3 regions of the Mesorhizobium sp. WSM4823 genome follow, and region 2 is predicted to be linked to each of the others. Evidence: predicted binding sites of a transcription regulator. Region 2 holds the regulator's gene; each other region holds the start of a gene.
The links. The regulator PhoB, encoded in region 2, activates phosphate uptake and scavenging genes when phosphate is short. The targets are predictions, from matches to a motif close to TGTCATNNANCTGTCAT.
Positions count from the first base shown of each region.

Region 1: a site for PhoB is predicted at 3,700-3,716, ahead of AC0L26_RS11090 (alkaline phosphatase D family protein). Genes of this name have one in related genera too.
Region 3: a site for PhoB is predicted at 4,667-4,683, ahead of AC0L26_RS06665 (PhoX family protein). Genes of this name have one in related genera too.

Region 1 is NZ_JBVVQL010000003.1:486,102-494,191, forward strand. Features, by position in the region: gene typA (translational GTPase TypA) at 1-1,463, opposite strand, end outside; gene AC0L26_RS11085 (hypothetical protein) at 1,664-1,942, shown strand; gene AC0L26_RS11090 (alkaline phosphatase D family protein) at 2,059-3,627, opposite strand; gene AC0L26_RS11095 (MFS transporter) at 3,906-5,189, opposite strand; gene AC0L26_RS11100 (TetR/AcrR family transcriptional regulator) at 5,268-5,885, shown strand; gene AC0L26_RS11105 (hypothetical protein) at 6,031-6,624, shown strand; gene ppa (inorganic diphosphatase) at 6,870-7,403, opposite strand; gene AC0L26_RS11115 (GNAT family N-acetyltransferase) at 7,518-8,024, opposite strand.
Region 2 is NZ_JBVVQL010000003.1:194,236-202,325, reverse strand. Features, by position in the region: gene pstA (phosphate ABC transporter permease PstA) at 1-355, shown strand, start outside; gene pstB (phosphate ABC transporter ATP-binding protein PstB) at 369-1,184, shown strand; gene phoU (phosphate signaling complex protein PhoU) at 1,222-1,926, shown strand; gene phoB (phosphate regulon transcriptional regulator PhoB) at 1,943-2,632, shown strand; gene AC0L26_RS09610 (ROK family protein) at 2,923-4,170, opposite strand; gene xylF (D-xylose ABC transporter substrate-binding protein) at 4,438-5,478, shown strand; gene AC0L26_RS09600 (sugar ABC transporter permease) at 5,640-6,971, shown strand; gene AC0L26_RS09595 (ATP-binding cassette domain-containing protein) at 6,983-7,777, shown strand; gene AC0L26_RS09590 (CHASE domain-containing protein) at 7,907-8,090, shown strand, end outside.
Region 3 is NZ_JBVVQL010000002.1:366,620-374,709, forward strand. Features, by position in the region: gene AC0L26_RS06650 (VOC family protein) at 5-400, shown strand; gene AC0L26_RS06655 (gluconate 2-dehydrogenase subunit 3 family protein) at 480-1,010, shown strand; gene AC0L26_RS06660 (GMC family oxidoreductase) at 1,054-2,625, shown strand; gene AC0L26_RS06665 (PhoX family protein) at 2,698-4,611, opposite strand; gene AC0L26_RS06670 (hypothetical protein) at 4,732-5,127, opposite strand; gene urtA (urea ABC transporter substrate-binding protein) at 5,428-6,738, shown strand; gene urtB (urea ABC transporter permease subunit UrtB) at 6,861-8,090, shown strand, end outside.

The DNA.
Region 1 (8,090 bases), 290 kb from region 2:
ATCAACACGCCGTTGGTGCGGCCCGGCAATTCGCCCTTGTAGGGCTCGTAGGCATGGAACAGCCGGTTCATGACAGCGGTGCCGCGCGTGTCGGTCAACAGTTCCGACTGGTAGCCGATCAGGCCACGCGTCGGCGCGTGGAAGACGATGCGCTGGCGGTTGCCGCCTGACGGGCGCAATTCGACCATCTCGGCCTTGCGCTCCGACATCTTTTGCACGACGACACCGGCATGCTCCTCGTCGACGTCGATAACGACTTCCTCGACCGGCTCCAGCAATTCGCCGTTCTCGCCCTGCTGCATAACGACGCGCGGACGCGACACGGCGATCTCAAAACCTTCGCGGCGCATCGTCTCGATCAGCACGGCAAGCTGCAATTCGCCGCGCCCGGAGACGAAGAACGAATCCTTGTCAGGCGATTCCTCGATCTTCAGCGCGACATTGCCTTCGGCCTCGCGCAGCAGGCGGTCGCGGATGACGCGGCTGGTCACCTTGTCGCCCTCGGTGCCGGCCAGCGGGCTATCGTTGACGAGGAACGACATCGTCACGGTCGGCGGATCGATCGGCTGCGCATGCAGCGGCTCAGTCACCGACAGGTCGCAGAACGTGTCGGCGACGGTGCCCTTCGACAGGCCGGCAATGGCGACGATGTCGCCCGCCTGCGCCTCGTCAATCGGCTGGCGCTCGAGCCCGCGGAAAGCCAGGATCTTCGAGATACGGCCGGTTTCGACCTGGGTGCCGTCATGGTGCAGCACCTTGACCGCCTGGTTGGATTTCAGCGTGCCGGATTCGATGCGGCCGGTGATGATGCGGCCGAGAAACGGATTGGCCTCCAGAATGGTGCCGATCATGCGGAACGGGCCAGGATGAACGGTCGGCGCCGGCACATGCTTGATGACGAGGTCGAACAGCGGCGACAGGCCCTGGTCCTTCGGGCCTTCAGGGTTTTCCGAGACCCAGCCGTCGCGTCCCGAACCGTAGAGGATCGGGAAGTCGAGCTGCTCGTCGGTCGCGTCGAGCGCCGCAAACAGGTCGAACACTTCGTTGACCACTTCGACATGGCGGGCGTCCGGCCGGTCGATCTTATTGATGACGACGATCGGCTTCAATCCGACCTTGAGCGCCTTGCCGACGACGAACTTGGTCTGCGGCATCGGCCCTTCGGCGGCATCGACCAGCACGATGGCCGAATCCACCATCGACAGAATGCGCTCGACTTCGCCGCCGAAATCGGCGTGGCCGGGGGTGTCGACGATGTTGATGCGGGTGTCCTTCCAGTCGACCGAGGTCGCCTTGGCCAGGATGGTGATGCCGCGTTCCTTTTCGAGGTCGTTCGAATCCATGGCGCGTTCGGCGACGCGCTGGTTGTCGCGGAACGAGCCGGACTGCTTCAGGAGCTGGTCGACGAGGGTGGTTTTTCCATGGTCGACGTGCGCGATGATCGCGATATTACGAATTTTCATGTTGTGGTCTCGGGAGCGTTGCAGGCAGCAGGCCAAAAGGCGCTGCCTCTTTCGGTTGGGCGGCTCATACAGGGTTTTTCGCAATTGCGAAAGAGGAGGCGTGCCACCAAATACATGGTCACCAAATCTTAAGCGTCTTGGTGTGAAATGAAATTATTAACTAAAGCGGAACCTTTCGCGGTCGGGACAGTTCGAATTTCATGAGCAAAACGGGCATCGGATATCGGCCAATCCTCGCATGGGCTGCCCTCGCCGTCCTCGTTGCGGCAGGCGCGGCGCACTCGGCCGCGACGCTGGAGGCAGGCCTTGCCGTGCCGTCCGATACGCGTTTGGCGGAACAGCGTTTTGCCGATGCTCCCGATGGCGTCGACCCGGTGGTTACCGGACCGGTCAGCGCCGCCTTCAAGCAGAGGCAGGAAAATGCCGGCTGCGACAGCGCGGTCTGGCCTAAGATTCCGGCAGTTTGCTACCCGGATTGATAGCCGCCGACGGCGGTCGTCATCCCGGGCGTAGCAGGAGCGAAGCGACGTCGCGTTTCGGCATAGACTTTCGATCTGCGCTCCGCTTCGCGTTCGCTCCGCCCAAGGATGTCTTCTCACGCCGACCGCACCGGATCGAGCGTCATCTTGTAGAGTTCGTTGTCGTCGCGATCCATCAGCCGCACCGTCATCTGTTCGGTGGCGCCGTCAATGTCGACGAGGCCGAAGAACTGCAGGCCGGCTGAGGGCGGCAGGTTCTGGCCCTGCTCGGCTGTCGGCGCCTTGATGAATTTCAGCTCCGGACCGAAGGTCATGTCGAAATCATTGGGGCCGAAAGTGCCGGCGTGGAGCGGACCCGAGACGAATTCCCAGAACGGATTGAAGTCCTGGAACTGCGCCTTGTCAGGATTGTAGTAATGCGCCGCCGTGTAATGCACGTCGGCGGTCAGCCAGACGGTGTTGCTGATACCGGCGTTCTTTATATAGCGAAGGAGGTCGGCAATTTCCAGCTCGCGGCCCTTGGCCGGGCCATTGTCGCCATTGCTGACAGCCTCGGCGCCGGCCTTCTCCGTGGCATCGTTCCAGACGACGAGACCGAGTGGCATGTCGGCGGCGATGACTTTCCAGGTCGCGTTGGAGTTTGCCAGTTCGCGCTTCAGCCACCGCGTCTGCTGCTCGCCGAGGATGCGCGATTGCGGCGTCACCGTATCCTGCATGTCAGGGCCATTGGCGCCGCGATAGGAACGCATATCGAGGAAGAACACGTCGAGCAGCGGCCCATAGGCGATCTTGCGATAGACGCGGCCGGGTTCCGACGGCTCGTAGCGGATCGTCGTCATTTCGTGGAAGGCGCGCGCCGCGCGTGCTGCCAGCACATGAATGGATTTTTCCGAGTAGCGTTCGTCGGCGCTCAGGTCCTTCGAATCCGACCAGTTGTTCACCACCTCGTGGTCGTCCCACTGGTAGAAGGTCGGGCAGATGGCGTTGAGCCCCAGCACGTTCCTGTCCATCAAATTGTACTTCCACTGACCCCGGTACTCGTCCAGCGTCTCGGCAACTTTGCGCTTTTCGTCGATGAGAACGGTATTCTTCCACTTGCCGCCGCCGGGCAGGTCCGCCTCGTCCTTCATCGGGCCATCGGCGTAGATGGTGTCGCCGGAATGCAGGAAGAAGTCGGGCGTATGCGTGCCGATCGTAGCGTAGGTCTTCATGCCGGTGTCGTCGATGCCCCAACCCTGGCCGGCGGTGTCGCCCGACCAGGCAAACCGGATACTGCGTTTCGAGGCGGGCGCCGTGCGGAAACGGCCGACGATCGGCTCGGAGACGGCGTTGATGTCGGCGAGATCGGCCGCTGTCATGCGATAAAAGATGTCCTGATCGGAGGCGAGGTCGGTGAGCAGCCGCTTCACCGTGTAGTCGCTTGCCGGCGAGGTATCGAGCGGCGCAAGGCGGACGGCGTTGGCGAAATTCTCGGTCGAGGAGACTTCGAACATGACGCGCGACGGGCGATCGGTGCGCGTCCAGATCATGCCGCTGGTTGCGTCGACGTCACCGGACTGGACGCCATGGGTGAATGCCGGCCGCTGATTGGCGCGCGAATAATAGGGCAGCGCGAGGCCCGAGGCTCCGACGAGGCCAATGGCGCTCGCCGACGTGACGAAAGCGCGGCGCGAAATCTTGTTCATGGCTGTCTCCTGGATGGCGTTGAACGTCGCCGCCAGGCTCCAGCGTCAATGTTTCAGCCGCATCTCGAAACCATGAAGGTTTCATAACAATCGACAAGCAGGCGATCTCCCCCCTCGAGGGGGAGATGTCGCCGGAGGTGACAGAGGGGGTCGTCTTGCGTGGAGCGCCCACCTCCTACGTCTGCAAAAAGAGACCGAGCCCGGTCCGACCGACCCCCTCTGGCCGCTTCGCGGCCATCTCCCCCTCGAGGGGGAGATTAGCGATCAGCCGCCACACCTTAAGCCGCTTGCGGTTCCGGGTCGAATGCCGGCCTGCTGGTGTTGATCAACAGCGAGATACAGGCTGCGGCTATTGCCGTCATGCCGGCGATGAGGAAGGCAAGCTCGTAATTGCCCTGCAATTCACGCATGGTGCCGCCGAAGAAAGCAGCGGTCGCCGCACCCACCTGGTGGCCGGCGACGATCCAGCCGAAGACGATCGGCCCGCTGCGGTCGCCGAACGCCTCGTTCGACAGTCTGAGTGTCGGCGGCACGGTGGCGATCCAATCCAATCCGTAGAGCACGGCAAAGATGATCAGGCTGGTCGACGAGAAACCGGAATAGGGCAGATAGATCAGCGACAGGCCGCGGATCGCATAATAGACGCCGAGCAGCTTGCGGGGATCGAAGCGGTCGGTGAGCCAGCCCGACAGCGTCGTGCCGATCAGGTCGAAGATCCCCATCAGCGACAGCAGGCCGGCGGCTTGCACCTGGCCGATGCCCATGTCGCCGCAAAACGCGATCAGATGCGTGCCGACCAGCCCATTGGTGGTGAAGCCGCAGATGAAAAAGGTGGCGAACAGATACCAGAACACGCGGGTGCCAGCGGAACGGCGCAGCGTGCTGAGCGTGTGCGTGAGGAAATTGCCCTGCGAGGCCGGCGGAACCGGCGGCACGTCGTCGGCGTCAGCGCCGTAGCGCACCATGCCGATAGAAGCCGGACGCTCCGGCACCAGCAGCCAGACCAGCGGCACCAGACAGGCGGTGGCGACCGCGATGGCGATGGCGACCGGCTTCCAGCCTCCCCATTGGGCGAGCGCGGCGAGCAGCGGCAGAAACACCAGCAGGCCGGTGGCGGCGGAGGCCGACATCAGTCCCATCACCAGGCCACGATTGGTCTTGAACCAGCGATTGACGATGGTGGCGCCAAGTACTGTAGCGACCGCACCGGAACCGACCCCCGAAAACACGCCCCAGGTGAGGAGCAGGTGCCACGGCTCGGTCATCAACAGGCTGAGCGCCGTCGAGCCTGACATCACCACCAGCGATGCCAGTAGCGTGCGGCGCAGCCCGATCCGTTCCATCAGTGCCGCGGCAAACGGCCCGGTCAGGCCGTAGAGGAAGATGCCTATCGCCGCGGCGAGCGAGACGACATCGCGCCGCCAGCCGAAACTCTCCTCCAGCGGCAGCATCATGACGGCCGGCGCCGACCGCAGGCCCGCCGCGATCAACAGGCAGAGGAAAATGACGGCGACCACGACGAAAGCGTAGCGCTGGCCAAACGGGCGGGATTGAGCTATCATGTTACTGACCGGTACGTTGCAATTGCTTGAAGCCATCAATACGTACCGGTCAGTAACATTGTCAAGTGAGTTTGTTGCATGCCATCGGACAAAAATATTGAAACGTCCATCAAGGACCCTCGCGGGTTAGCCTTGCCTAGGGCCGGCGAGAAAATCCTTCGCGTGGCCCGCGACTTGTTCTATCGGCAAGGCATCAGGGCGATCGGCGTCGACGAGATCGTACGGCGTGCCGGCGTCACCAAGCCCAGCCTCTACCGCAGCTTTCCGTCCAAGGACGAACTGGCCGCGTCCTATCTGCGGCAATACGACCTCGAATTCTGGGCCCGCTTCGACGAGGCGGTCGCTGCCCATCCCGGCGATCCGCGCGCGCAGATCGCCGCCTTCCTGACCAGGATCGGCAAGCGCACGCAAAGACCCGATTACCGCGGCTGCGGCATGACCAATGCGGCCGTCGAATATCCCGAGCACGGCCATCCGGCCCGCGTGGTGAGCGAGGCCAACAAGCAGGAATTGCGAAGACGCCTGCGCGCCATGGCGGCGGCGATGGGTGCCGGCGACGCCGATACGCTGGGCGACGGGCTGCTGCTTCTGATCGAGGGCGCCTATATCAGCGGGCAGCTGTTCGGCGCCGGCGGACCGGCGAAATCCGTCGCCCGCAACGCCGACCTCCTGATCGAAGCGAGCTTGAAGAAATAGCGTTTGAATTACAGCGCCGCGCGTCCTTTCGGACGCGCAAAGGACGCTGTAACACTTTGATTCTGCGCATGATCCTTTCCGAAATCGGTTTCGATTTTCGGGGTCATGCGCTACGCTGCGGCAGCCCGAAACGGAGTTGCCTGCGATGCGTGCTCTTTTGATGATCCCGCTTGCCCTCGCCGCCCTCAGCCAGGCTGCCCAGGCCGGCGATATTTCCAGCGCCTACACCGATCTCGACGCGAACAAGGACTGCGTGACCTATGCGCAGGCAGAGGAAGGCGATGGCGACTGGGCGAGCCTCACCTGTTCGGGCTATCGTGGCTACCCGGTGCTGATCGCTTACGACGATGCGCGCGAATCGCTTTTCTATGGTTTTCCGTCCAGCGACATGACCACGGTCTGGGAGAGCTTCGTCGGCTTCAATTCGGCTGGACCCAGGCTCGAATGGCGCATCGAGACGAACGGCGATCTCGCCGTTCCCTTCGCGGTCATCCACCGCCGCTCGATCAGCAATCCCGAGGACGAGAACAAATCGACCGAGGTGCTGGTCGTCGCCAAGGTCTCCCAGCCGGAGAAGTATGACGGCTGTACGGTCGCGCTGGTGCTGGCCACCGGCAATCCCGCCGCCAATGATGAGGCGCGCAAGCTCGCCGACGAGAAGGCGCGGAGCTTCGCCTGTGGCACGGACGTGCGCGTGACGGTCGGCGACGTCCCCGCCTTCGGCCGCGTCGACAACTGACTTCGTCATCCCTGGGTGGAGCGACGCGAAGCGGAGCGCAGACCCTGGGATCCATTCCGTGACATCAACGAAGTGCGCAGCGGACCAGAATTCTGCACCGTTGCGGCGCCTTGACGTCACGGCATGGATCCAGGGGTCTGCGCTGCGTCGCTACGCTCCTTGCTCCGCCCCAGGATGACGAAGCTCAGAGGCTTTGGCCAATCTCAACGGTTGCGACAGCCCATTGTTCGTCCTTCGGGCGTGGCCTACTTGTTTTTCTTCGCCCGCTCGATCGCCTCGACGATCATCTTCTTGGCATAGGCGGCATCGTGCCAGCCCTCGATCTTGACCCATTTGCCGGGCTCGAGATCCTTGTAGTGCTCGAAGAAATGCTGAACCTGATCGCGCGTGATGTCAGGCAGCTGCGTGTATTCGGTGACGTTCTGGTAGCGTAGCGTCAGCTTGGGCGAAGGCACCGCGATGACCTTCTCGTCCTGGCCGGAATTGTCTTCCATCACCAGCACGCCGATCGGCCGCACATTGATGACGCAGCCCGGCACCAGCGCGCGCGTGTTGCAGACCAGCACGTCGATCGGGTCGCCGTCGCCCGACAGCGTGTGCGGCACAAAGCCGTAATTGCCGGGATAGCGCATCGAGGTGTGCAGGAAACGGTCGACGAACAGCGTGCCGGCCTCCTTGTCCATCTCGTACTTGATCGGCTCGCCGCCGATCGGCACCTCGATGATGACGTTGACGTCCTCCGGCGGGTTCTTTCCGATGGCTATGGCTTCAATACGCATGGCTTTTGTCCCTCTTTCGATTGGAAACCGATAGCGGGCGGTGGCGCATGGTGCAATGCGGCGAATGGTACTGATTGCGAAGCGGAACGCAGACCCTGGGATGACGAAGCTAAGTCATTCCCAGACGAAGGCGACCTTCTTCAGGGCCTTCTGCTCGAAGATCTCGACGCCCTCGGCGACGTCGCGGCCACCGGCGCCGGCATAGAAGGTGAGTGCGTTCTGATTGTCCTCCAGCGCCCACACCACCATGCCTTTCAGCCCGTGGTCGGCCAGTCGCGCTCGTGCGGCTGAGAGAAGCCGGCTGCCGAGCCCGATGCCCTGATATTCCGGGCGCACGTAAAGTTCGTAGATCTCGCCCTGCTGCTTGAGCTCGCGGGCGCGGTTCTTGCCGATCGTCGCGTAGCCGGCGATCTTGCCGCCGATCTCGACGACCAGAACGGTGGCGGCACGACGGATTGCGTTCGCCCACCAGTCGGCGCCGCGGCGGTTGATCATCGATGTCAGCGTGCGGTGCGGGATGATGCCGGCATAGGCGCCGCTCCAGGCCAGCAGGTGCACGTCGGCGATGGCGCTTGCGTCGCGCGGCTCGGCTTTTCTGATGTCGATGCTCAGCGTCTTCATGATTGGTTAACCATAAACCGGCATCGCCCGATTGCAAGAGTCCGGTAAGCGGCTCCGACGCTTTCG
Region 2 (8,090 bases):
GATCCGCGAGGCAGCTCTTGGCATCGGAGCGTCCAAGGTCCAGACCGTATTCCATCACGTCCTGCCGCTGGCGATGCCGGGCATCATGACCGGCACCATCCTCGGCATGGCGCATGCGCTGGGCGAAACCGCGCCGTTGCTGATGATCGGCATGGTCGCCTTCATTGTCGACATTCCCGGCGGCTTCACCGATCCCGCGACGATCCTGCCGGTGCAGATATTCATGTGGGCCGATTTCCCGGAAGCTGGATTCCAGCAGAAGACTTCGGCGGCGATTTTGATTTTGCTGGTGTTTTTGGTCATCATGAATGCCATAGCGGTGATACTGCGCAGGCGCTTCGAGCGGCGCTGGTAAGGAGTTAGAGGATATGAACATCATGACGGAAGCCAGCGTCGAACAGAAACTGAATAGCGGAACCAACGAACCTTCGATCAAGATGAAGGGCGAAAAGGTCTCTGTTCATTATGGCGAGAAGCGCGCTCTGTTCGACGTGGATCTCGATGTCCGCGAGAACCAGGTGACGGCGTTGATCGGCCCATCGGGTTGCGGCAAGTCGACCTTTCTGCGTTGCCTGAACCGAATGAACGACACGATCGACATCGCACGGGTAAGCGGCAAGATCACGCTCGACAACGAGGATGTCTACGACCCGAAAATCGACGTCGTCGAGCTGCGGGCTCGCGTCGGCATGGTGTTCCAGAAGCCGAACCCGTTTCCGAAGTCGATCTACGAAAACGTCGCCTACGGTCCGCGCATTCACGGTCTGGCCAGGAGCAAGGCGGAGTTGGACGGCATCGTCGAATCGAGCCTGAAGAAGGCCGGCCTGTTCAACGAGGTCAAGGATCGCCTGCTCGAGTCGGGCACCGGCCTTTCCGGCGGACAGCAGCAGCGCCTGTGCATCGCGCGCGCCATCGCGGTGTCGCCGGAAGTGATCCTGATGGACGAGCCCTGCTCAGCGCTCGATCCGATCGCCACCGCCCGCGTCGAGGAGCTGATCGACGAGCTGCGTCAAAACTACACGATCGTCATCGTCACCCATTCGATGCAGCAGGCAGCGCGCGTGTCGCAGCGAACGGCGATGTTCCATCTCGGCTATCTGGTCGAGGAAGGCGCGACCGACAAGATGTTCACCAACCCCGACGACAAGCGCACCCAGGACTACATCACCGGCCGGTTCGGCTGAGCGGTCCGGCGGCGAATTCGAACACGAGGACAGCATCATGGGTGAACATACCGTCGCCTCCTTCGACGAGGAATTGGAACACATCGACAGGCTGATCCGTGACATGGACGAGCTTGCCGCCGCGATGGTAGCTGCGTCGATCCGCGCATTGCTCGCGTCAGACAATGCGATGGCGCAGCGCGTCGTCTCGGACGATGCCATCATGGATGCCCGGCAGCGCGAGCTCGACGACAGCGCGATCACACTGATCGCCAAGCGGCAGCCGATGGCGCAAGACCTGCGCGCCGTGGTTGGCGCAATCCGGATGGCCGGCGATCTGGAGCGCATCGGCGACCTGGCCAAGAACATAGCCAAGCGGGTCAGCGCAGTCGGACAGAGCGCCACGCCGCGTAATCTCTCGCATGGTATCGACGCAATGGCGGATCTCGTTCTCGAACAGCTCCGTGGCGTGGTCGAGCACTACGTGTCGCGAGACGCCAACGCGTTGAAGGAACTACGCGCCGCCGACGAGAAGGTCGATGTCAAATACACGGCGGTTTTTCGGGAGCTCCTGACCTACATGATGGAGGACCCTCGTAACATCACCGCCTGCACGCATCTTCTGTTCTGCGCCAAGAATCTCGAGCGTATTGGCGATCATGTAACCAACATCGCCGAAAACGCCTACTATGTCGTGACCGGACAGCAATTGCCGGCGGATCGCCCGAAGCTCGACGAAACGACGACGGCGCCGGCGACATGACGGGGGTGACCGATCGATGATCGCGCCGCGCATCATGGTGGTGGAGGATGAAGAGCCGCTGGGCGTCCTCCTCCGCTACAATCTGGAATCCGAAGGCTATCAGGTCGAGGTGGTGACACGCGGCGACGAGGCCGAAATCCGGCTGCAGGAAAACGTGCCCGATCTTCTGGTGCTCGACTGGATGGTGCCGGCAGTTTCCGGCATCGAGCTTTGCCGGCGTCTTCGGGTGCGTCCCGAAACCGAGCGGTTGCCGATCATCATGCTGACCGCGCGCGGCGAGGAGAGCGACCGGGTGCGCGGCCTCTCGACCGGGGCCGACGACTATCTGGTCAAGCCGTTCTCGACACCGGAATTCATGGCCCGGGTCAAGGCGCTGCTGCGCCGCGCCAAGCCGGAAGTGCTGTCCAGCGTGCTGAAGGTCGGCGACATCATGCTCGATCGCGAATCGCACAGGGTCTACCGCAAGAAGAGCGAGATCCGGCTCGGGCCGACCGAATTCCGGCTGCTCGAATTCATGATGCGGCACCCCGGTCGCGTCTTCTCGCGCAGCCAGTTGCTCGACAATGTCTGGGGCGAGACGATTTACATCGATGAACGCACGGTGGACGTCCATGTCGGGCGGTTGCGCAAGGCGGTCAACAATGGTCGCATGCCCGATGTCATCCGCACCATCCGCGGCGCGGGCTATGCGATCAGGGAAGATTAGTTCCTCGGCGCGTAAGTTCTGACAGGTCGGGCGTGCGGATCGCATGCTCTGCGATTAGCCGAAACGCTCCTCACTCGTCATCCTGGGGCGGAGCAAGGAGCGAAGCGACGCGGCGCAGACCCCAGGATCCATGCGGCGACTTAAGTGCGCTGCTGCGATCCAGAATTCTGCTCCGCTGCACTCCTCGGCTAAGGTTACGGCATGGATCCCAGGGTCTCCGCGACGGAGCTTCGCTCCTGCTTCGCCCAGGGATGACGAAGTTAGGAATTCGCGCGCTCTTTCGGGTCAACTCAGGCCACGTCCTTCCTGCTCGTGCCGGACTTTCCTTGCGCGCCCGGCGCGAAAATCTCCTGGTCGACGAAATTCAGCGCCTGCATGGCGCAGCCTTCGCGGATCAGCGGCAATTCGTTCGGCTCGGTGTCGAAGGAAATGGAACCCGAATGCTGGCCGCCGGCGGTCTGGGCGATGGCTTCGCGCAGGGCCGGCTCGATCAGGTCGAAGGCGGCAGCGCTGGCGCCGACCATGGCGACCGGCGCTGGATCTATCAACGCGAACAGGCTGCCTAGCCCGAAGCCGAGCGCTTCGCCGGCCTTGCGGTAGGCTTCGCGCTCCGGTCCGTCCGCCTCGCGCGCCCGTGCCGCCAATGCCCGCATGTCGGCATCGCTGACATCGGCGACCGGTTCGGCATTCTCGCTCAATTGCCTTGCATTGCGCCAGATGGCGTAGTTCCCGGCATAGGCTTCGACGCAGCCGCGCCGTCCGCAGCGGCAAAGCGCGCCGCCCGGCCGATGGATCATGTGGCCGAATTCGCCGCCTGAGGAATGGGTGCCGGTGAACAATTCGCCTTTCAACACCAACCCCATACCGATGCCGTGTGAGAGCAGGATGGCGATGAAATCGTTGCGGTAGCGATCCGGGTCGCGCCAGCGCAGCGCCACGGCCATCATGTTGCAGTCGTTTTCCATGATGGCCGGGATGCCGAATTCGCGTTCAAGAATGTCGGCGAAAGCGATGTTCGTTTGCGGCGTGATCGGCGACCACAACATGGCGCGCGCATGGGAATCGGTAATACCCTGGATCGCCAGTGCGATGCGGGCGACGCTTTGGACGTCGAGGCCGGGATCTTCGAGCCGTCGCCGGACGATGGCGACACATTCGCCGATCAGCTCGTCGCGCGACATGGTCAGCGTGTCCAGCCGGCGCTGTTCCTCGGCGACGACTTGTCCGGCATAATCGATGACGGCGACCGACAGGAAATTCAGCGACAACACGACGGCCAACACCGCTGCCGCTTCCGGATTGAGGCCGAGGCCGACCTGCGGCCGGCCGCGTTTCAGCGAAACGGCCTCGCTCGCCCTGCTCTCGGTCAGGATGCTTTCCTGGATCAGGTCTGAACAGATCGCCGATATCGTCGAATGGCTGAGGCCGGTGGTTGCCGCGATCTCGGTTCGCGATGGTTGGCCGGCCCGGCGTACGGCCGAAATCACCATCGCCCGGTTGCGCCGGCGCAAATCGTCATGACGGATTCCAACCGACATCCTGTTGCTTCCTCCCTGTCACCGCGGCGACTCATAAATCGGAAGCCGTCGATAATGTCGGACAAATAGTGGCAGAAGCAGAAGCCGCTGTCACGGTTTATTCCGAGGCTCGAAAAAAAGCCGGAAAGCCATCAAAATCCATCAGAATTGATGTTGACAGCGCTTCGGCGTTGGATCAGTGTTTTTTCGAGGCTCGAAAAAATAGAGCCTTTGTGCCGACCCTCGGGTCAGTCTGGTCGCGCCGCACGCGGTGCAGGGAGGAATATCATGAAAAGATTCACAGCCGCCATTCTGGCGGGGGTCGCCATGTCGCTGACGCTCGCATCGGTCGCACAGGCCAAGGACAAGGTCATTGGCGTTTCGTGGTCGAATTTCCAGGAAGAGCGTTGGAAGACCGACGAAGCCGCCATGAAGGCGGCGATCGAGGCCGCCGGCGACAAGTATATTTCAGCCGATGCGCAGTCCAATCCCGGTAAGCAGCTGACCGATGTCGAAAGCCTGATCTCGCAGGGCGCCAATGCACTGATCATCCTGGCGCAGGATGCCTCGGCCATCGGGCCGGCGGTGCAGAAGGCCCTGGACGAAGGCATTCCGGTCGTCGGCTATGACCGGCTGATCGAGAACAAGGACGTGTTCTATCTGACTTTCGACAACCAGGAAGTCGGCCGCATGCAGGCCCGCGAAGTGTTCAAGGTAAAGCCGGAGGGCAACTACGTCTTCATCAAGGGTTCCGGCGCCGATCCGAATGCCGATTTCCTGTTCGCCGGCTCCATGGAAGTGCTCAAGGATGCCATCGACAGCGGCAAGATCAAGAATGTCGGCGAGGCCTATACGGACGGCTGGCTTCCCGCCAATGCCCAGAAGAACATGGAACAGTTCCTGACCGCCAACGACAACAAGGTCGACGCGGTGGTTGCCGCCAATGACGGCACCGCCGGCGGCGTCGTCGCGGCACTAACGGCGCAAGGCCTGGCCGGATCCGTCCCGGTATCGGGTCAGGACGGCGATCATGCGGCGCTGAACCGTATCGCGCTCGGCACACAGACCGTATCGGTCTGGAAGGACGCGCGCGAGCTCGGCAAGAACGCTGCCGAGATCGCTTCGCAGCTGGCCGATGGCAAGCAGATGACCGACATTGCGGGCGTCAAGGACTTCACCACGCCGGGCGGCAATGCCGTCAAGTCGCTGTTCCTGACACCGATTGCCATCACCAAAGACAATCTCAACGTTGTCATCGACGCCGGCTGGATCAAGAAGGACGAAGTCTGTGCAGGCGTCGCCGCAGGCAGCGTTGCGGCCTGCAATTGATCTGGACAACTTCGCAGGGAAACGAACGCCGCGGCTGTCAGGCCGCGGCGTTTTTCGAGAGGCTTTCCACTTCAAATGACTTCCGCTTTAAATGACTGGGGAAAGCAAATAGCATCCTGTTCCGGCATCCGCGCCAGACGGCAACCCGGTCGGAGGACATCATGACCGACACGGCATCCAACTCACCGGTGGCCAACACGGCCGAAGACCGGGCGCGCGAATCCGAGCTCAGCGCAGTCGGGCGGTTCCTCAAGGCAACCGAGCTCGATATACGCATGCTCGGTATGGTCGGCGCGCTGCTGGTCATCTGGGTTGGAATTCACATCCTGTCGGGCGGGCTTTTCCTCACGCCGCGCAATCTCTGGAACTTGTCGGTGCAGACCTCCTCGGTCGCGATCATGGCGACCGGCATGGTTCTTGTCATCGTAATGCGCAACATCGATCTTTCGGTCGGCTCCGTCGAAGGCGTGATCGGCATGGTGATGGGCGTGGCCCAGGCCGAATTCCTCATCCGCGTCTTGGGATTTCAGGTTGGAAATCCCTGGATATGGATCATCGCACTTGCTGCCGGCGTGGTGCTCGGCCTCATGATCGGCGCGCTCCAGGGCTTCATCATCGCCTATCTCGAGGTTCCGGCTTTCATTGTGACGCTGGGCGGCTTGCTGATCTGGCGCGGCATGGCGTGGCTGATGACCAGCGGGCGCACCGTCGCGCCGCTCGACGCCACCTTCCAGCTCATGGGGGGCGGGCCGCGTGGCTCGATCGGCGCAACCGCAAGCTGGATCGTCGGCATTCTGGCCTGTATGGCCGTCGCCTTCATGCTGCTCAACGGCCGGTCGCAGCGCAAGCGGTTCAAATTTCCACTGCGCCCCGTCTGGGCGGAGAGCTTGCTTGGTGTTGTTGCCTGCGCCGCCATCCTCGGCGCCGTCTGGATCGCCAATTCCTATCCCTGGCCGGTCGGCATCGTTCGCCAATACGCCCAACGGAACGGCATCACCGTCCCCGAAGGCGGGCTGTTCATCGCCCATGGCATCGCCATACCGGTGCTGATCGCGGTCGCAGTCGGCATCGTCATGACATTCATTACCAAGCGTACGCGTTTCGGCCGCTATGTCTTTGCCATCGGCGGCAATCCGGAAGCGGCGGAGCTCGCCGGCATCAACACGCGCTGGGTGACGATGAAGGTGTTCATGATCATGGGCGTGCTGGCCGCAATCAGCGCGGCGATTGCATCGGCTCGCCTCAATGCGTCGACCAATGCGCTGGGTACGCTGGACGAGTTGCTGGTCATCGCCGCCGCCGTCATCGGCGGTACATCGCTGGCCGGCGGCTCCGGCACAGTGCTCGGCGCCATGCTGGGCGCGCTTCTGATGCAGTCGCTGCAGTCCGGCATGGTGCTGCTCGGCATCGATTCACCGCTTCAGAGCGTCGTCGTCGGTGCCGTCCTGGTGATCGCGGTCTGGCTCGACACCGTCTACCGCAAGCGCGTTTAAGGAAGGCGATTATGGCTGACACGACTGCTCCCACGCCACTGATCGATATGCGCAACATTTCGATTGCCTTCGGCGGCATTCGCGCCGTCGACGATGCGTCGATCGATCTCTTCCCGGGCGAGGTGGTGGCGTTGCTCGGTCACAACGGCGCCGGCAAGTCGACGCTGATCAAGATCCTGTCCGGCGCCTATAAGCGCGATTCGGGCCAGATCTTCGTCAATGGCGAGGAGGCTTCGATCTCCAATCCGCGCGACGCCAAGAAATATGGCATCGAGACGATCTACCAGACGCTGGCGCTCGCCGACAATGTCGACGCCGCCGCCAACCTCTTCCTCGGCCGCGAACTGATGACCGGCTGGGGCACGCTCGACGATGGCGCCATGGAGGCCGAGGCGCGCAAGGTGATGGGCAGGCTCAATCCCCGCTTTCAGCGCTTCAAGGAGCCGGTGGTCAAGCTTTCCGGGGGGCAGCGGCAGTCGGTGGCGATCGCACGCGCCATCCTGTTCAACGCCCGCATCCTGATCATGGATGAGCCGACGGCCGCACTGGGGCCGCAGGAAACCGCGCAGGTCGGCGAACTGGTGATGCAGCTCAAGGCCGACGGCATCGGCATCTTCCTGATCAGCCACGACATCCACGATGTTTTCGAGCTTGCCGACCGCGTCTGCGTGATGAAGAACGGTCAGGTGGTTGGCACGGCGCGGACGAGCGATGTGACCCAGGACGAGGTGCTCGGCATGATCATCCTGGGCAAGTGCCCGCCCGGTGCCATTCCGGGGCCTGGGGCGCTCAAGATCGCCGCCTAAAGCCCTCCAATAAGCCGGCTAAGTACCAGTAGTGTAGTATGCCAGCCGCCATGATGGCTTGGCCTCGCCATTGTGTTGGCGCAACGACTTGCGCATAAAGATGGGGAACCGCATGGGCCGCATCAGCAATTGAAGAAGTTCTTCCCGATCGTCGCTTTCATTGCCGTCGCGCTGATCAGCCTGACGATGGCAGGATTCGCCTATTTCGCGACGCAGGAAGCTGCGCGCATCAAATTCGAAGCGACGGCGGACGACGCGCTCAACCGGATCGATAGCCGCATCGACCTGCATCTGTCGCTGCTGCGATCGACCC
Region 3 (8,090 bases), on a different contig from region 2:
TCATTTGGCGAAGACGATTCACACCATGATCCGGGTTCTGGACGAGGCCCGGTCCGTCGACTTCTACCGGAAAGCCTTTGGGCTTGATGTCGCCGAACGGCTCGCTTTCGAAACCTTCACGCTCGTCTATTTGAGCAATGCCGAGGCAGAGTTCGAAGTCGAGCTCACCGTCAACAAGGGCCGGCAGGAGCCTTATTCGCTCGGCGACGGCTACGGCCATATCGCGGTTTCGGTCGCCGATCTGGACGGCGAACACGACCGGCTTGGCGCGCTTGGCCTGAACCCAAAAAAGATTGTCGAGTTCAATCGCGACGGAGCGCTGCTCGCGCGCTTCTTCTTCATCGAGGATCCCGACGGCTACAAGATTGAGGTCCTGCAGCGTCAGGGTCGGTTCAAATAGGAGACATCAGGTCGCGCCGGCCAGCGCGGCGCCAGCCACGGCACCTTTACGGTGCAAATAGCAAGCAAGGGAGGAAGAAATGGTCACGATTTACGAAAGCAAGCCCGGGCTGTCGCGCCGCGAACTTCTGAAACGCGGCGGTGTCGGCGCGTTGCTGGTCATTTCGGGCAGCGCCGTCATCAGCCCACAACATGCCTGGGGTCTCGAAACGTCGGCGCTCAAGCCTGAAACCATGGCGACCCTGATCCAGATGGCGCGCGACATCTACCCGCACGACCAAGTGCCTGACAAATATTACGCAATCGCCGTCAAGGCCCATGACGAGCAGGCCGGCAAGGACCCAGCCCACAAGGATCTCATCGAAAAGGGCATCGCCGATCTCGACTTGAAGTCGGGCAAGGACGGCTACACCGGCCTCGGCTGGGAGGAGCAGCGCGTCGCGGTGCTGAGAGAGATCGAGGACACGCCGTTCTTCCAGGCGGTCCGCGGCGGGCTTGTCGTTGGCCTCTACAACCAGAAGGAGGTCTGGCCGATCTTCGGCTACGAGGGCGAGTCCTACTCCAAGGGCGGCTACATGGCGCGCGGTTTCGATGACATCGAGTGGCTCTGAGCCCCGCCGCAACCGCAGACAACAGACATCATGGGAGGAAACCATGGCAGCACCATTTGATCTCAAGAACGATGGCGTGGTCGTCATCATCGGCTCGGGCGCCGGCGGCGGCACGCTCGGCAACGAGCTTGCCCAGAAGGGCATCGATGTCGTTATCCTGGAGGCGGGCGCCCGCCACGAATACGAGGATTTCATCAACGACGAGTGGGATTCGTTCGCCCAGCTCGCCTGGACGGACAAGCGCACGACCTCGGGCGACTGGCGGGTTGCTAAGGATTTCCCCAACCTGCCGGCGTGGATCGTCAAGTCTGTCGGCGGTTCGACGACGCACTGGGCAGGCGCCTCGCTGCGCTTCCAGGAGCACGAATTCAAGACGCTTTCGACCTACGGAAAACTGGAAGGTGCCAACCTGCTCGATTGGCCGATCACGCTGGCCGACCTGGAGCCCTACTACGCAAAAGCCGAAGATAAGCTGGGCGTGACGCTCACCAACAACATTCCAGGCCTCCCCGGTAACAACAACTTCAAGGTGATGAAGGCCGGCGCCGACAAGCTCGGCTACAAGGAGTGCCACACCGGTCGGATGGCGATCAATTCCGAGCCGCGCGACGACCGCAATGCCTGCCAGCAGACCGGCTTCTGCTTCCAGGGCTGCAAATGGGGCGCAAAATGGTCGACGCTGTATACCGAAATCCCGAAAGGTGAGGCGACCGGTCATCTCGAGGTAAGGCCGAATGCCATGGTGATCAAGATCAACCACGACGCATCAGGCAAGGTGACCGGCGTCGTCTATGCCGACAAGGACGGCAAACTGCAGGAACAGAAGGCCCGCATCGTCGCCGTCGCCGGAAACTCGATCGAGAGCCCGCGGCTGCTGCTCAACTCGGCATCGAGCCAATTTCCCGACGGCCTTGCCAATTCGTCGGGGCAGGTGGGCAAGAACTACATGCGCCACACCACGGGCTCCGTCTACGGCATCTTCGACAAGCCGGTGCATATGTATCGCGGCACCACCATGGCCGGTATCATCCGCGACGAAGCCCGCAACGATCCTTCGCGCGGCTTCGTCGGCGGCTACGAACTCGAGACGCTGTCGCTCGGCCTGCCGTTCATGGCCGCCTTCCTCAATCCGGGCGGATGGGGACGTTCCTTCACCACGGCGCTCGATCACTACGACCATATGGCCGGCATGTGGATCGTTGGCGAAGACATGCCGCGCGAGGAAAACCGCATCACGCTGCATGCCGACATGAAGGACGAGCACGGTACGCCTGTGGCGGACGTTCATTTCGACGATCATGCCAATGACACGGCGATGCGCAACCACGCTTACAAGCAGGGCTCGGCGCTTTACGCGGCGGTGGGCGCGACGCGGACTTTCCCGACGCCGCCCTATCCTTCGACCCACAATCTCGGCACCAACCGGATGAGCGAAAAGGCGACCGACGGCGTCGTCAACAAGCATGGCCAGGCGCACGACATCAAGAACCTGTTCGTGTCGGATGGCAGCCAGTTCACCACCGGCGGTGCCGAAAATCCGACATTGACGATCGTGGCGCTGGCGATCCGTCAGGCCGATTATATTGCTGAGCAGATGTCGGCGAAGAGCATCTAACTGTAGCCCTCCCGGCTGCTGCTGGCGCGGAGCCTTGCAAGGTTCCGCGCCTCTTTTTTGTCGGCGCCGGAGCTACGCGCCGACCGGCTTGCCATCCTTGCGGCGGATGGCGACCACGGCGGGCCGCGGCGGTTGGCCGTCCTTGAAGTCGGGCCACAGCGTCGCGGCCTTGTCGAGCGTCTCGGCGTCCTCGGCCGGGTGCTGGACCGACAGGAACAGCGTCGTGCCATCCGGCGTGAAGCAGGGGCCGCTAGCCTCGGCGCCCTGCGGGCAGGTGAAAAGCAGCTTTGGCAGGCCGCGCGCCGGACCTTCGGTGTCTATGCCGTAGACACCGTCCGGCAGGTCGAAGTCGTTGGCGCCATCGGTTCCGACCCAGAGCCGCCCGGCCGGATCGAAGGTGATGTTGTCGGGGCAGACGAACCAGCCATCCTCCGACGTGTCCGCATGGAAGGTCGCGCCGACCGCCGCGTCCTTGGGATTGCCACAGAGCACGAACAGGTCCCATTCGTATTTTTCAGCGGTATGGTCGGCCTCGGCACCACGGCCGCCGGGCGGGATCAGCTCGACGATATGGCCCCAAAGGTTTTCGGGCCGCGTGTTGGCCGGATTCACCTTCGACTGGTCGCGTTTCTTGTTCTTGGTCATCACCGCATAGACGCGGCCGGTCACCGGGTTGGTCTCGATGTCCTCTGGCCGGTCCATCGGCGTAGCACCCAACGCATCGGCAGCCAGCCGTGTCTTCAGCAGCACCTCGGCCTGATCGGCAAAGCCGTTTTCGCTGGTGAGCTTGCCCTCGCCGTGAACCAGCGGCAGCCAGGTCATCGTGCCGTCGGCATCGAAGCGCGCCACCGACAGCACGCCGTCATCGAGAAGGTCCTTGCCGGAGGCCGGGTTCGCCGGATCGTACGCCTTGTTCGAGACGAAGCGGTACATGTATTCGAAATAGTCGTCGTCGCCCATGTAGACGGCAACGCGGCCATCCTTGTTGACGACGACGGTGGAGGCTTCGTGCGACATGCGGCCGAGTGCAGTGCGCTTCACCGGCTTCGAAGTCGGATCATAGGGATCGATCTCGACCACCCAATCGAAACGGTTTGCCTCGTTCGGCTCCTTGTCGAGGTTGAACCGGTCATGGAAACGGGCGCGGCCATAGAAGTCGGAGCCGTCGAAAGCGTAGCGATCGAGGATGTCGGCAATGGGCGCCTTTTTCGGATCGCCACCGAAAATATCGGAAACGCCTTCCTCGCAGGTGAGCACCGTGCCCCATGGGGTGACACCGCCGCCGCAATTGTAGCTGGTGCCGAGAACCTTGGTGCCGGTCGCGTCCGCCGAGGTTTTCATCAGCGCATGGCCGGCGGCGGGACCGGATACGGTCATCTCGGTGTTGGCCGTGATGCGGCGGTTGAGCGGGCTGTCCTCGACTGTCGCCCACTTGCCGTCCTTCAGGACAATCTCGACGACCGAATGGCCCATCGCGGCCATGCCGAGATCGACCTGTTCCCTGGTCATCATCTTGCCCGCATCGTCCTCGGTCATGCCGGGAAACATCACATTGGGAGAGATGTACTCGTTGTTGACGCAGAGCAGGCCGTGGTCGGAATTGGCCGAGCCTTTCGGCAGCGGCATGAAGGCGATGTAGTCGCAATTGTAGCCGAAGCGCTTCTCCTGCTCGTCGGCGGCGACCTTGTTGCCGTCGAAATCCGGCAGGCCGGTTGCGAGCGCGTCGCCCCAGCGTGCCACGATCGTGGTCTCGTACCCTTCGGCGACGGCATGGGTCTTGTCGTAGACGCGCTTCAGCTCGGGAAAGCCCAGCGTCGAGAGCGCGGCAGCGGCATGTGTTTCGCCGGCAAACAGTGAGCCGACGAAGCTGCCGCCGGCAATCAGCGCGCCGGATGCAAGGCCGCCTTTCAGCAGACCGCGGCGTGAGACGCGGTCGGCGATGACGTCGCGAATGACAGGGGAGGGTGATGACGGGGAGTTGGCCATGATGTCTGCCTCTCAGGGTGGATGGTGACGGCGCAGCGCTGCCTATGCTGCTTCGGCAACACCCGGATGACATGAGAGGAAATACTTCTTGCTAACGGGTCGGCGGCCCTGAGCCGCCGCTCAACGCTTTGTGCAGGTTGAGGCGGTGAAGGCGCCGTCAGGCTGCTTCATGATGATGTCGAAGGACGGGCTGGTTTGACCGTCCAATGTGGCCTGCGTGAGCGAGATCGAGTTGCCGCCGGTCGTATAGCCGCCCAATGGACCCAGCCAGGTGATCTCGCCATTTGCATTCATCTGATAATTGTAGCCCTGCCGGGCGGCTCCGAAGGTCACCGGGCCGCTATAGACATTTCCCTTGATAGTGATCTCGCCGAGACTGAGGAACATGCCAAGCAGATAGACTTCGCAGTGATAGGCCCCGTCGGGCAGTTTGCCGTCGGTGAAGTCGGCGCGTGCGCTGCCGGTGGCCGCAACCAGAAGCATGGTGATGAAAATATGAGAGATCCTGGAGGCCATGACGTCGCTCTTTTGAAGATCGAATTTGCCCTATTTTCCTGCAAAGCTGCAACGGGTCATCGCTCGCGACATAGGATTGCTCAATATTTATGCACTAATTGATGCTTGGGCAAAAATTAGGCGGTAGTTTGCGGTTTTTTCTCAAGCGGAACACGGATGACAGCGCACACATCTCGCCGCTAATATACTAACCAGCTGATAGACCTAGGAAATCCCAGCGCGTTCAATTTTGCTCCCGCGGTTGGCACAGCCGTTGCATGGTCTGTTGCGATACGATCAACCAGCTTGGGAGTGTGGAATATGAGGGGCAGTTTCTCGACAATAACAAGAATGGTTTCGGCGGGCGTGGTCGCGGCGGGTCTGTTGACGCCCATTCAGGCTAAGGCGGCTGACGATACGATCAAGGTGGGCATTCTCCATTCGCTGTCGGGGACCATGGCGATTTCGGAGACGACGCTGAAGGACGCCATGCTGATGCTCATCGAAGAGCAGAATGCAAAGGGTGGTCTGCTCGGCAAGAAACTCGAAGCGGTCGTCGTCGACCCGGCTTCCAACTGGCCGCTCTTCGCCGAAAAGGCACGCGAGCTGATCTCCAAGGACAAGGTCGCGGCCGTGTTCGGCTGCTGGACTTCGGTGTCGCGCAAGTCGGTGCTGCCGGTGTTTTCCGAACTCGACAACATCCTGTTCTACCCCGTCCAGTATGAGGGCGAGGAGAGCGAGCGCAACGTGTTCTACACCGGAGCGGCGCCGAACCAGCAGGCCATTCCCGCGGTCGACTATCTGATGAGCGAGGACGGCGGCTCGGTGAAGCGCTGGGTGCTTGAGGGCACCGACTACGTCTATCCGCGCACCACCAACAAGATCCTTGAAGCCTATTTGAAGGCTAAGGGCGTCGCCGCAGAAGATATCATGGTCAACTACACGCCGTTCGGCTTCTCCGATTGGCAGACCGAGGTGTCGGCGATCAAGAAATTCGGCTCGGCCGGCAAGAAAACCGCCGTCGTCTCGACCGTCAACGGCGATGCCAACGTGCCGTTCTACAAGGAGCTCGGCAATCAGGGCATCAAGGCCGAGGATATCCCGGTCATGGCCTTCTCAGTTGGCGAGGAAGAGCTTGCCGGTCTCGACACGGCGCCGTTGGTCGGTCATCTCGCCGCCTGGAATTACTTCCAGAGCATCGACACGCCCGAGAATGCGAAGTTCATCGCCGACTGGCACAAGTTCATCAAGAACGACAAGCGCACCACCAACGACCCGATGGAAGCTCACTATGTCGGCTTCAACATGTGGGTGAAGGCGGTCGAGAAGGCCGGCACCACAGATCCTGACAAGGTCATCGATGCTGTGATCGGCGTCTCGGTGCCGAACCTGACCGGCGGTTATTCGACCATGATGCCGAACCACCACATCACCAAGCCGGTGCTGATCGGCGAAATCCAGGCCGACGGCCAGTTCGAGACCGTCTCGCAGACGTCCGGCCTGGTGATGGGTGACGAGTGGTCCGATTTCTTGCCCGATTCGAAGGACCTGATCTCCGATTGGCGTGCGCCACTGTCCTGCGGCAACTTCAATGTCGCCACCGGCAAGTGCGGCGGCAAGGGAACCAACTGATCCTCCCGGGTCTGACGGTCGTGGATTTCTCCACGACCTAGACCGCGATGCGTCCGGGCGAGCTCCTCTCCTCCAGCCCGCCCGGACGCCAAATTCAACCCTTCGAGAGTCGCCAGAAACCGATGATCTTCATCCGCGCGATTGGGCTGACGCTGCTGCTCCTCCTGGGGATGCTGTTGCCGTCGAACGCTGCCGAAGCGGATCTGCGCGCCATCATCGCCAAATTTGCCTCCGCCTCCAATTTTCCGGCGATCGAAGCCGTCGTGGACGAGCTCGCGGCCACCGGCGATACTGCCGTCGAACGCCCGCTTGGCGCGCTTGCGGAGGGCGATCTCTACGTCCGCAAGACCGATTCGCAGATTTTCATCGGCAAGGAAGCTGGCGGCAGCGTTGAGCTGCTCGACCCGTTGAGCGGTGAAAAATCCGGCGATGCGGTCAAGGGCGAGATCGCCAAGATCAAGGTCAACAACACGCTGCGCCGCGCCATCCGCGATGCTCTGGGCACGCTGACGCTCGGCGCGAAAGACCCGGCTGCGCGCATCGCTGCCGCCGACACAATGTTCAAGACGCCCGATGCCACAAACATCGAGCCACTCGATGCCGCGATCGGCAGTGAGACCGTGGCAAGCGTCAAAGCGCTGCTCGAACAGGCTCGCGCGGCGTCGGTTCTGGTATCGGACAGGCCGGAGGCCGACAAACTGGCGGCGATCGGCCTGATAGGCGCGCGCGGCGACCGCAACGCGGTGTCCCTGCTCACCTCCGTCGAGGCCAATTCCGAAGGCACGGTCAAGGACGCGGCGACGGCGGCGATCGCCAACATCAATTCGACGCTGGCGCTGTGGGATGCGGGACAGAACATCTGGTACGGCATTTCACTGGGGTCGGTACTGCTGCTCGCGGCGATCGGCCTCGCCATCACCTTCGGCGTCATGGGCGTCATCAACATGGCGCATGGCGAGATGGTGATGCTCGGCGCCTACACCACCTTTGTCGTGCAGGAAGTGATCCGCAATTCCTTTCCCGGCCTGTTCGACTGGTCACTGGCCATCGCACTGCCGCTCGCGTTCCTCGTCGCGGCGCTCGTCGGCCTTGCCATCGAACGCGGCGTCATCCGTTTCCTCTACGGCCGCCCGCTGGAAACGCTGCTGGCGACATGGGGCGTCTCGCTGATCCTGCAACAGGCGGTGCGCACCATCTTCGGACCGACGAACCAGGAGGTCGGCAATCCCTCCTGGATGTCCGGATCGTTCGATGTCGGCCAGCTTGCAATCACCTGGAACCGGCTCTGGATACTGGTATTCGCGCTCGGCGTGTTCGCGGTGCTGCTCTATGTGATGAAGCGCACGCCCTGG